One region of the Klebsiella sp. CSG-1 genome, then DNA from elsewhere that is predicted to be linked to it. Evidence: predicted binding sites of a transcription regulator. Region 1 holds the regulator's gene; each other region holds the start of a gene.
The links. The regulator PurR, encoded in region 1, represses purine synthesis genes. The targets are predictions, from matches to a motif close to CANGCAAACGTTTGCNTG.

Region 1 (4,199 bases):
TAGCGGTCGGGCTGTAGCCCATCTCATGGAGAATAAACGGCGACCCGGTTAACCAGGCAAAAAAGCTGGCGGAGCAGGCGGCGTAAATCAGCACGTTGCCGCTGTATTCGCGCGAGCGCAGCAGCGTCAGAAAGGTCAGCTTCTCGCGGACGTCACCCTGCGGCCTGACGACCGGCTTCAGGCGCAGGGCGGGCACCATCAGCAGCAGGGCGATGGCAAAAAGGGTGGCAAAAATGGCCTGCCATTCCAGATGGGCAAGCAGCCAGCTGCCGAGCAACGGCGCCAGAGCCGGCGATAAACCCACCAGCGGCATAATGGTGGCGAAAATACGGTTAGTGCGCTGAGCTGGATAATAATCGGTGACCATCGCCTGCCAGGTCACCGCCGCCGCGCAGACGCCGATCGCCTGGATAAAGCGCAGCACCAGCATCAGAGTGGCGTCACGCACCCACAGCATTCCCAGACAGCTGATAGCGAAGATCGCCAGCCCGGTTAGCAGAATCGGTTTACGTCCGTAGCGGTCCGAGAGCGGGCCCCAGAACAGCTGCCCGATGGCGAAGCCGGCGAGGAACAGGCTCAGACTGGCGCTGACCGACGCTGCAGAAGTATTGAGATCTTGCTGGATGGCCGAAAAGGCCGGCAGATACATGTCGGTAGCGAGGAAACCCAGCACGCTGAGTCCCGCCAGCCACACTAAAAATCCTTTCCCGGGTTGTTGCATAACATTCTCTTATAGATGCAGGTATGATGCCGCAGAGTGTAGGGAGTGCATTCTGGCTTGTGAAACGCTAATATTTGCTACATGCGTTCAAAATTTTTGCAGGCAGAATATGTGGTCCGAATACTCACTCGAAGTTGTTGATGCTGTCGCCCGCAACGGCAGCTTTAGCGCCGCGGCGCAGGAGCTGCACCGCGTACCTTCGGCGGTCAGTTATACCGTACGTCAGCTGGAGGAGTGGCTGGCGGTACCGCTTTTTGAACGCCGCCATCGCGATGTCGAATTGACCACCGCCGGGCTCTGGTTTTTACAGGAAGGACGATCTGTTATCAAAAAAATGCAGATCACCCGCCAGCAGTGTCAGCAGATAGCCAACGGCTGGCGTGGTCAGCTGTCGATAGCCGTGGATGACATTGTTAAACCGGCCCGTATGCGCCAGATGATTGTTGATTTTTATCGTCACTTTCCCGATGTCGAGCTGATTGTTTTTCAGGAGGTTTTCAACGGTGTCTGGGACGCGCTGGCCGACGGACGCGTGGAACTGGCTATCGGGGCAACCCGTTCGATTCCGGTGGGGGGACGCTACGCCTTTCGCGATATGGGGATGTTGAGCTGGCATTGCGTGGTGGCGAGCCATCATCCTCTGGCGCAGATGAGCGGGCCGCTCAGCGATGATGTGTTGCGCAACTGGCCGTCGCTGGTCAGGGAGGACACCTCCCGCTCGCTACCAAAACGCACGACCTGGCTACTGGACAATCAGAAAAGGGTGGTGGTGCCGGACTGGGAATCCTCGGCCACCTGCCTCTCGGCGGGATTGTGCGTAGGGATGGTGCCGAGCCATTTTGCTCGCCCGTGGATTGACCGCGGTGAATGGACCGCGCTGGCGCTGGAAAACCCGTTCCCGGACGCCGCGTGCTGCCTGACCTGGCAGCAGAGCGACACGTCACCGGCGCTGTCGTGGCTACTGGATTATCTGGGGGACAGTGAAACGTTAAACCGGGAGTGGCTGCGGGCGCCGGAGTAACCGGCGCCGCACGGGCGATTAGCGACGGTAGTCGACGAACGGGCCGTCTACGACGGAGCGGCGCTCTACCAGCCGCGGGTGAACCTCGATCGACTGTGACTCTTCGCGCTTGTTGACGATACGATCCATCAGCATATTGAAGGCCGCTTCCCCCAGCGAATCTTTCGGCTGGTGGATGGTGGTCAGCGCCGGGCTGAAATAGCGGGCGTTACGCACGTTATCATACCCGATCAGCGAAATGTCCTGCGGCACGCGTAGCCCCATCTCATCCGCAGCGCAGATTGCGCCCATCGCCATGATGTCGCCGCCGCAGAAGACCGCCGTCGGGCGATGCTGCTGGCTGAGGATCTGCTGCATTGCGCGGTAGCCGGATTCAGGCTCGAAGTCTCCCTGCACAATCCAGCTTTCCGGAACGGCGATCTGCGCTTCTTCCATGGCTTTCATAAAGCCCGCCAGGCGCCCGGCGCCGGTGTTACGCTCCAGCGGACCCGGGATCACGCCGATTTCACGATGGCCGCGTTCCACCAGATAGCGACCGGCCATATAACCGCCCTCAAAGGCGTTATCGATGACCGAATCGGTAAAGTCGGCTTTGGATTCACCCCAGTCCATTACCACCATCGGAATATGGCGGTACTCTTCCAGCATGCTGAGCACCGATTCCGGATATTCAGAACACATAACCAGCAGGCCGTCGACGCGCTTTTGCGCCATCATCGACAGATAGGCCTGCTGCTTTTCGAGATCGTTCCACGCATTGCCCAGAATCAGGGTATAGCCTTTCTGGAAACAGCTCTTTTCTACGGCTTCAATAATCTCAGCGAAATAGGCCGCTTCGCTGCTGGTGGCCAGCAGGCCAATCGATTTGGTGTGATTAACCTTCAGGCTGCGAGCAACGGCACTGGGGGAATAGTGCAGCTCTTTGATCGCCGCCCACACGGCGTTGCGGGTTTCTTCCGCCACGAAACGGGTTTTGTTAATTACATGTGACACTGTTGTAGTGGAAACGTTTGCGCGCTTCGCTACATCTTTAATTGTTGCCATTACTTCTCACTCCAGACCTTGACCTGATCGTCTGATTATCGATACGTAAACGTTTGCCTATACACACCCTGAATACAATTTTCAACATTGCATCACGTCGGGAAAACGACACAGAACGACAGGAAGGGGTCAATGGCCGATACGCTTTCAAATTAGCGTGGGATTTTGTCCGATCTTGCGGCAAAGGGGAAGAGCAAAAATGTGCATCACCCTAAAACATGGAAGATTTTTGCGCTATATTGTGCAAAAATGAGCAAGCTCACTTTTCATGTGGGGATAACTGGGGGAAAAATTGATGGATACAGATTTAAAGTTTTCGCTGACGACAACGATTATTGTCCTGGGTCTGATCGTGGCCGCCGGCCTGACCGCGGTGCTGCACTGATTTATCCGGGGGAGAGGGCTCTTTCCCCCGATGTCCCGCCATTATTATCAATTTCGCAAAAATCTTTTGCCATTTCGTTTACTTTTGTTTTTTTGTGATTGATGTCATGCTTTTGACTTCTGATGAGATACCGTCGCCGATGACGGTCTGCTGGAGTCATTGAATGAAAATCAACTTTCCCTTGTTAGCGCTGGCGATAGGCGCGTTTGGTATTGGCACCACGGAGTTTTCCCCGATGGGGCTGCTGCCGGTGATTGCCAAAGGTGTCGACGTGTCAATTCCGGCGGCGGGAATGCTGATCAGCGCGTATGCGATCGGCGTGATGGTCGGTGCGCCGCTGATGACTTTGCTGCTCTCTCATCGCGCGCGCAGAAATGCGCTGATTTTTCTGATGGCTATCTTTACGCTGGGGAACATTCTCTCCTCAATGGCGCCGGATTACACCACGCTGCTGATTTCGCGCATTATCACCAGTCTTAACCACGGCGCTTTCTTTGGCCTCGGGTCGGTGGTGGCGGCGAGCGTGGTGCCGAAACACAAACAGGCCAGCGCGGTGGCGACCATGTTCATGGGCTTGACTATCGCTAATATTGGCGGCGTTCCGGCGGCGACATGGCTTGGCGAGACCATCGGCTGGCGGATGTCGTTCCTCGCGACGGCAGGTCTGGGGCTGGTGGCGATGGTCAGCCTGTGGTTTTCGTTGCCCAAAGGCAGCGCTGGCGAGCGTCCGAACGTAAAACAGGAGCTCTCGGTGCTGGTTCGTCCGCAGGTGCTCTCCGCATTGCTGACCACCGTGCTGGGGGCCGGCGCGATGTTTACCCTCTATACCTATATTTCACCGGTGCTGCACACCATTACGCACGCCTCACCGCTGTTCGTCACCGCCATGCTGGTGTTGATTGGCGTCGGCTTTTCACTGGGTAACTACCTCGGCGGTAAATTCGCCGACCGTTCCGTCTCCGGGACGCTGAAGGGTTTTCTGCTGCTGCTGATGGTTATCATGCTGGCGATTCCGCTGCTGGCGCAGA
Region 2 (4,199 bases), on a different contig from region 1:
GATCTTGCCGCCACGCTTGACCGGGTAGCCTCTGCTGGCGGGCGATGCGTTTTTGGCCCGCTGGCGCTGCCGCATGATATCGGGACTATCGCCCTGTTTACCGACAGTGAAGGGAACCGCGTCGGCCTGCACCAGCCGGCTTAATCTTCAGAGCTTATGTGAAAAGAAAATGACCCGACGCGCCGACCGTTTATTTCAAATCGTGCAGATTCTGCGAGGCAGGCGGCTGACAACGGCCGCCCTGCTGGCGGAGCGGCTCGGCGTATCGGAGCGGACCATCTACCGTGATATTCGCGATTTATCGCTTTCGGGCGTTCCGGTTGAGGGCGAGGCGGGCAGCGGATACCGGCTGATGTCGGGGTTTGATCTGCCGCCGCTGATGCTGACAAATCGTGAGTCGGAGGCGCTGATGGTGGCTATCCGTTTGCTGAAAACCTGGGGCGGCGATTCGCTGTCGCGGGAGCTGGAGTCGGCGCAGGAAAAAGTGCTGGCGATTCTGCCGGAGGAGAGCCGTCGCAAGGCGGAGCAGACGCGGATTTTTGCCCCGGATTTCGGCAATCAGCACTATTCCCGACGCGATTTCGATGTCATGCATCAGGCCATATCCACGCAGCGGGTGCTGGCGCTGCACTACCGTGACGAAGCGGGGAAGTTGACGCAGCGGGAAGTGATGCCGCTGGGGCTGTTTTTCTGGGGGGAGCGCTGGATGCTGGTTGCCTGGTGCGAGCTGCGCGATGATTACCGCTGCTTCCGCCTTGACCGCTGTCTGGATATCACCCCGACGGAGCGGCGCTTTCATGAGTGTGCCGATCGCTCATTGAGCGATTTTTTACGCAAGGTGAAATGTTAAGCGAAATGTCTCCCGTCTGGCTGGCGCTAAACCGGCTTCCGGGAGAAGAAACGGACCCGACGGCATAGCCGCCGGGTCGGGGATCAGGCTGGATTAGAAGTTGTAGCCGACAACAAAGTAACCACCCCAGCCGGTAGAGCGTACGTTGAAGTCGCCATCGCCGAAGTTCAGCTTCGCATCATCGGCCCACTGACCGCCGTTATGCCAGTAACGAGCCACAACGGAGTAGTGCCAGTGCGCGTAGTTCAGCGCCAGGATGTGGCTGGAGGCGATGGAGTTGCTGGTGCGCGCGTGCTTGCCGTTCATGTCATAGAAGTTGTCATCGCCCAGATCGGAACCCCAGTCAAAGTTGGTGAAGCCGATGTAGCTCAGCGAGCCGCCCCACAGGTCGGTCAGCGGGACAAAGTATTTCACTTTGAAACGGTAGCCATCCCATTCGTTTTCGTTGGATGCGCCATAGTTCTGCCACTGATATTTCGCATACACGTTCAGAGACAGGCTCATCGGCAGACCGGTATCGATATCGGTACCCAGACCCATATACCAGGTGCTCTGCTCCTGAGAATCGTTACGACCCATATCGTAGATATAGTTGTTGGCGAAATACCACTCTTTGAACGGGCCGAAGCTGAGATCGGTGTTGGTCAGCTTATCGATAGAGAAACGCGGTTCGATTTCCATAAACAGCGGAGAACCGTTGTTCCAGATACCTTTTGCCGTGCTGTTGCCGCCAAAGAATACCGGTGCATCGATATAGCCATAGAAATCAAACCAGTCTTTTTTAGCAAACGCTTCGTATTCCAGATAGGTATCGTTACGGATTTGCGGTCCAAAACGGGTGTGGTAGCTCCCCACCACGTTTACACTCTGGTGCCACCAATCAGACAGGTACTGCGGTTTATCGTTTTCTGCCGCGCCAGCAGTGAACGATGTGGACAGCGCCAGTACGGCGCCTGCTGCCAGTAATGTTTTTTTCATAATGATGCCACTGTTTAAATTAAGCCAAAAGGCGTTAAGAACGTTGCCGAAGCGTTGCTAAATATTTCGTATTTCTGTGGGGGTCTATTATAGAAATCATTGCTCACAAAAATACGTGTTGTTTCACATAACGTAAACATACGTAATCGATTGCGTTCACGATTCTATGCATTTCCTGACAGAATGCCACTGAAATTCATCCATACAGTCAATTTTTACTGAACTGTTTAGAAAAATTGTAAATGGATTTTTGGCTGGGGGGCCGGGTGTCGGCGACACCCGGTGAAGGCGATTATTGCGCGGTTGCGGGCTGAATATCGTGAATGCGCAGGAAGCCGAGCTGCTCCGGCGTGATGCCGTTCAGACGTAGCGGAATATCAACGTCACTCGGCGCCAGGATGCTGGCGGGGGCGCTAATCAGCCGATCGTGTACGTTAACTTCTTGATAATTCTGCGTGGTGCCGGTGATTTGCCCCCAGGCAACGGTGGCGCTAAACGCCGGCAGCGGGTCGTTTGACTCCCCCTGGATACGCAGCGTCAGGCGGGTACCGTCGGCGTCGGCGGCGATGTCACGCAGCGACATACGCAATGTGCCGATTTGGCTTTCGAGGCGCGCCGGGGTATTGGCGCCGGGCAAAAGATAAACGCCGCTGCTGGATTTCGCATTCAGCGCGTTTTGCTGAGTAATTTTCACCGTCTGCTGATTAAGCTGAGTCATCTCTTTGCTCAACGTGCTTACGCTTTCATGCATTTGACGGACTTCACTTTGCTGCGCGCAGGCGCTGAGTGTGAACAGAGTGGTCAGCATTGCCAGCTTCAAATAACGTCTTGTCATGGTCATGGATTCCGTTTTCAGGGGATACTTCATGGTAGAACGTCTCCGTCCACGAGCCATAGATCCTTTGTCTCAAAAGCTCTTTCTTTGTTGTCGGGGCACTTCGCGGTAAACTACCTGTCAGTTTAACTTCCTGTCAGGACGCGCTATGCATTGCCCTTTCTGTTTCGCCGTAGATACCAAAGTGATCGACTCTCGTCTGGTGGGTGAGGGCTCTTCTGTGCGTCGTCGTCGGCAGTGCCTGGTTTGTAACGAACGTTTCACCACGTTCGAGGTGGCAGAGCTGGTGATGCCGCGTGTGGTCAAGAGCAACGATGTGCGGGAACCCTTCAATGAAGATAAGCTGCGCAGCGGAATGCTGAAAGCGCTGGAAAAACGGCCGGTCAGCGCTGATGATGTGGAAATGGCGCTCAATCATATCAAAACCCATTTACGCGGCACCGGCGAGCGCGAAGTCCCGAGCAAAATGATCGGCAACCTGGTGATGGAGCAGCTGAAAAAGCTCGATAAAGTTGCCTATATCCGCTTTGCTTCCGTCTATCGCAGTTTTGAAGATATCAAAGAGTTCGGCGAAGAGATCGCCCGCTTACAGGACTAAGCCATGCATGACGAAATGTACATGGCGCGAGCGCTTAAGCTGGCGCAGCGCGGGCGCTTTACGACCCATCCCAATCCGAATGTCGGCTGTGTGATCGTCAAGGACGGTGAGATTGTCGGCGAAGGTTTTCACTATCGCGCCGGCGAGCCGCATGCGGAAGTGCATGCGCTGCGCATGGCCGGCGAAAAAGCCCGGGGCGCTACTGCCTATGTGACGCTGGAACCCTGCAGTCATCACGGCCGAACGCCGCCGTGCTGCGACGCGCTGATTGCCGCGGGCGTTTCCCGCGTCGTGGCCGCCATGCAGGACCCCAACCCGCAGGTGGCGGGGCGCGGCCTGTATCGCCTGCAGCAGGAAGGGATTGACGTCAGCCACGGCCTGATGATGGGCGAAGCCGAAGCGCTGAACAAAGGCTTTCTTAAGCGGATGCGCACCGGTTTCCCTTACATACAGCTAAAAATGGGCGCTTCTCTGGATGGTCGCACCGCGATGGCCAGCGGCGAAAGCCAGTGGATTACCTCGCCGCAGGCGCGACGCGACGTGCAGCGTCTGCGTGCGCAAAGCCATGCGATCCTGACCAGCAGCGCGACCGTCCTGGCAGACGATCCGGCATTAACCGTTCGCTGGGAAGAGCTCAATGCCGATATTCGCGCCCGCTACCCGCAGGAAAACCTGCGCCAGCCGCTGCGTATTGTGATCGATAGCCATAATCGCGTTACCCCTGAGCACCGCATCGTGCAGCAGGCGGGAGAGACGCTGTTTGCCCGCACTCAGGCCGATGACCGCAGCTGGCCGGAAAGCGTGCGAACGCTGATGGTGCCGGAACATAACGGCCATCTCGATCTGGTGTTACTGATGATGCAGCTTGGCAAACAGCAGGTTAACAGCATTTGGGTGGAAGCGGGGCCGACGCTCGCCGGCGCATTATTGCAGGCCGG
Region 3 (4,199 bases), on a different contig from region 1:
TGGTGCGCCCGCATCAGCGTGGGCGGTTCTTTTCGATTCTGATGATGCAGGACAGCGCCGGGGCGGTGATCGGCGCCCTGCTCGGCAGCTGGTTGCTGCAATATGACTTCCGTCTTGTCTGTAGCGTGGGCGCGGCGTTGTTTGTCGCCTGCGCCGCGTTCAACGCCTGGTATCTCCCGGCGTGGAAGCTTTCCACCGTGAAAACGCCGGTTCGGGAAGGTCTGGGTCGGGTGCTGCGCGATAAGCGCTTTGTCACCTACGTTCTGACGCTCACCGGCTACTACATGCTGGCTGTCCAGGTGATGCTCATGCTGCCCATTATGGTTAACGACATCGCCGGTTCACCGACCGCGGTAAAATGGATGTATGCCATTGAAGCCGCTATATCGTTAACCCTGCTCTACCCCATTGCCCGCTGGAGCGAACAGCGCTTTCGCCTCGAGCATCGGCTGATGGCCGGGTTACTGGTGATGACCATCGCCATGCTGCCCATCGGCTTGACCAGCAATTTACAGCAGCTGTTTACCCTGATTTGTATCTTCTATATTGGGTCGATCGTTGCGGAACCGGCGCGGGAAACGCTGGGAGCCTCTTTAGCCGATGCCCGGGCGCGCGGTAGCTATATGGGCTTCAGCCGGCTGGGGCTGGCCTTTGGCGGCGCGTTTGGCTATGCCGGCGGCGGATGGTTGTTCGATGCGGGTAAAGCGCTGAATCAGCCCGAACTACCGTGGCTGATGCTGGGTATTATCGGCCTGTTTACCTTCCTTGCCCTGTGGTGGCAGTTCAGCCAGAAGCGGTCGACATCCGGCATGCTGGAGCCACGTACCTGACCAGAGGTTTAACGTAAGGCCTGTTTTCAGCATTTTCCGCTAGTGCGTCGAATGCTGGCAGGCCATACTGCTTTATGTCAGGATAAGTCCTGGCATGACCGTTAAGGAATCTAATGAAAAAGATGTTTATCGTGGCCGCGCTCATTGTCAGCGGCCTTCTGAGCGGCTGTAACCAGCTTACGCAGTATTCAGTTAGCGAGCAGGAAATTAACCAGGCGCTGCAGAAACGTAACCATTTCGCCAAAGATATCGGCCTGCCGGGCGTGGCGGATGCACATATTGAGTTACACGATCTGACCAGCGCGATTGGCCGTGAAGAGCCGAATAAAGTGACGCTGAGCGGCATTGCCAACCTGGATCTGAACTCGTTATTCGGCAACCAGAAAGCCACCATCGATCTGAAGCTCAAGGCGCTGCCGGTCTTTAATAAAGAGAAAGGCGCGATCTTCCTGCAGGAGATGGAGGTCGTAGAGGCGAAAGTGTCACCTGAGAAGCTGCAATCCGTCGTGCAGACCCTGATTCCCTACCTGAATCAGTCTCTGCGTAGCTATTTTAACCAGCAGCCGGCCTACGTCCTGCGCGAAGACGCCAGCACCGGCGAAGCGCTGGCGAAAAAATACGCGAAAGGCATCGAGGTGAAACCGGGCGAAATTATCATCCCGTTCACCAATTAATACGACGGGCGCTGCGGCGCCCGTTTTTTTACGGAAATTGATGCAAAGGAAAACGTTTACGCTTATCCTTAGTGCCCGGCAAAAACAGCCCTGATGACTGACCCTATTAGCCGGAGCTTTCCATGACAGCACAATCCCAGGTATTGAAAATCCGCCGCCCTGACGACTGGCATATCCATCTGCGCGATGACGATATGCTGAAGACCGTCGTGCCTTACACCAGTGAGTTTTATGGCCGGGCGATCGTGATGCCGAATCTGGTGCCGCCTGTCACCACCGTTGAAGCGGCGATAGCTTATCGCCAGCGTATCCTCGACGCCGTTCCCGCCGGGCACGATTTTACGCCGTTGATGACCTGCTACCTGACCGATACGCTCGACCCGGCAGAGCTGGAGCGTGGATTCCACGCTGGCGTATTCACGGCGGCAAAACTCTACCCGGCCAATGCCACCACTAACTCCAGCCACGGCGTCACCAGCATCGATGCCATCATGCCGGTGCTGGAGTGCATGGAAAAACTGGGCATGCCGCTGCTGGTTCACGGTGAAGTCACCCACGCCGAGATTGACATCTTCGATCGCGAAGCGCGCTTTATCGAAACGGTAATGGAGCCGTTGCGTCAGCGTTTACCTGGCCTGAAAGTGGTATTCGAACATATCACCACGAAGGATGCCGCCGAATACGTACGCGACGGTAACGAACTGCTGGCCGCGACCATTACTCCTCAGCACCTGATGTTTAACCGTAATCACATGCTGGTTGGCGGCGTGCGCCCCCATCTTTACTGTTTGCCGATTCTGAAGCGTAATATCCACCAGCAGGCGCTGCGTGAGCTGGTTGCCAGCGGCTTTAGCCGCGCGTTTCTGGGAACCGACTCCGCTCCGCACGCCCGCCATCGTAAAGAGGCCAGCTGCGGATGCGCCGGTTGCTTTAACGCGCCGACCGCGCTGAGCAGCTATGCGACTGTATTTGAAGAGATGAATGCCCTGCAGCACCTCGAAGCGTTTTGTTCACTCAACGGCCCGCGCTTCTACGGCCTGCCGGTGAATGACACCTTTGTTGAGCTGGTGCGCGAAGAGAGCACCGTCGTTGACAGCATCGCCCTACCGGACGATACCCTGGTGCCTTTCCTTGCCGGTGAAACCCTGCGCTGGACGATGAAGAAATAAAAGCACTGCCCCTTGTTGTAAAGGTAAATCAGATACTGTATAAATAAACAGTATATTACACAGGGGGCAATTATGCGCATCGAAGTGTCTATCGCCAAATCCACAGCCTTACCGAACGGCGCCTTAGAAGCGCTAAATAACGAACTCTCCCGACGCATTGAACAGCAGTTCCCGGCTTATCCAAGCCAGGTAACCGTACGCTTTGCCGCCAGTAACAATTTGTCCGTCATTGGCGGCCTGAAAGAAGATAAAGACCGGATAAGCGAAATCCTGCAAGAAACCTGGGAAAGCGCTGATGACTGGTTTGACCATGACGTATCCTGACGCCTCTCTGGCGGCATACCGCAGCAGAGTGGCGCTGACTCTGAACAAACAGAGCAGGCCAGTCTGAAGCAAAAACCGCCGGAACATCGCGTCGGGTACAGCAAATTTAATTTGCTCCCTCATTGTGCTTTTTTTTGCCGGGTCGCCCCGGCTTTTTTATCCCCGTGTCAGTCTCAGACTTTTCTTCTTTCTCCTCATTATTTCCTTTAAAAATAACGATGCGCGGCACTAAGTTTGTGCAAAAAAGCACCAAACAGATGAAAGTTCGCCCTGTTTAATTTAATTTCTCGAGTTTATTCTTAACACCTGATATAATTAACTTGCTTCAAAAAATATGCATTAAACCTCGAGAATTGTTGTCTTTTAACATATGAATAAGGGGTTATGATGGAAAAGAATAATGAAGTCATCCAGACCCATCCCCTCGTCGGATGGGACATCAGCACCGTTGATAGCTACGATGCAATGATGTTGCGCCTGCACTACCAAAACCCCACTCAAGAAAGCAGTAACGAAGCTGAAATTGGCCAGACGCTATGGCTAACGACGGAAGTCGCACGTCAATTTATTTCTATCCTGGAAGCAGGTATTGCGAAGATAGAATCAGGTGAATACCAGGCAAACGAGTACCGCAGGCATTAATGATTATGCCGCGATCGATATATGCTAACTCAACAGGCACCTGCGGGTGCCTGCTTTATTTTCGGGCTTGTATATATGCAGGTTGTTAATTACCCTGCTAATAAAGCAAAAAACCGGAACAGACCATGCAATACGACCTCATCATTATCGGCAGCGGCTCCACTGGCGCCGCTGCCGGCTATTATGCCCGCCGGGCTGGACTCAACGTGCTGATGACCGACGCGCACACGCCTCCGCATCAGGAAGGCAGCCATCACGGCAATACGCGCCTTATCCGTCACGCCTACGGTGAAGGAGAGAGATATGTCCCGCTGGTGCTGCGTGCGCAGACGCTGTGGGATGAGCTTGCTACCCTCAGCGGCGAGGCCGTCTTCGAACGTACCGGGGTGATTAACCTCGGCCCGGCAAACTCGACGTTTCTCAGCAACGTTGCGCACAGCGCCCGACAGTTTCAGCTGGATGTTGAAGAGATGGATGCCCCAGCTATCATGGCCCGCTGGCCTGAGATTCGCGTACCGGAAGATTATCGTGGCCTATTCGAACCGGCATCAGGGGTTTTA

Region 2: the regulator PurR is predicted to act here: its motif matches at 1,968-1,985, upstream of AC007G_RS03775 (nucleoside-specific channel-forming protein Tsx).
Region 3: the regulator PurR is predicted to act here: its motif matches at 1,550-1,567, upstream of pyrC (dihydroorotase).

Annotation. Positions count from the first base shown of each region.
Region 1 is NZ_JBWNLD010000009.1:24,316-28,514, reverse strand. It holds gene punC (purine nucleoside transporter PunC) at 1-721, opposite strand, end outside; gene punR (DNA-binding transcriptional activator PunR) at 831-1,742, shown strand; gene purR (HTH-type transcriptional repressor PurR) at 1,761-2,786, opposite strand; gene cydH (cytochrome bd-I oxidase subunit CydH) at 3,082-3,171, shown strand; gene AC007G_RS20290 (MFS transporter) at 3,335-4,199, shown strand, end outside.
Region 2 is NZ_JBWNLD010000001.1:770,267-774,465, reverse strand. It holds gene AC007G_RS03785 (VOC family protein) at 1-144, shown strand, start outside; gene AC007G_RS03780 (helix-turn-helix transcriptional regulator) at 170-850, shown strand; gene AC007G_RS03775 (nucleoside-specific channel-forming protein Tsx) at 944-1,828, opposite strand; gene AC007G_RS03770 (SadB/YajI family lipoprotein) at 2,121-2,663, opposite strand; gene nrdR (transcriptional regulator NrdR) at 2,812-3,261, shown strand; gene ribD (bifunctional diaminohydroxyphosphoribosylaminopyrimidine deaminase/5-amino-6-(5-phosphoribosylamino)uracil reductase RibD) at 3,265-4,199, shown strand, end outside.
Region 3 is NZ_JBWNLD010000010.1:69,781-73,979, forward strand. It holds gene mdtH (multidrug efflux MFS transporter MdtH) at 1-830, shown strand, start outside; gene AC007G_RS21720 (lipoprotein) at 944-1,504, shown strand; gene pyrC (dihydroorotase) at 1,627-2,673, shown strand; gene dinI (DNA damage-inducible protein I) at 2,746-2,997, shown strand; gene bssS (biofilm formation regulator BssS) at 3,385-3,639, shown strand; gene solA (N-methyl-L-tryptophan oxidase) at 3,765-4,199, shown strand, end outside.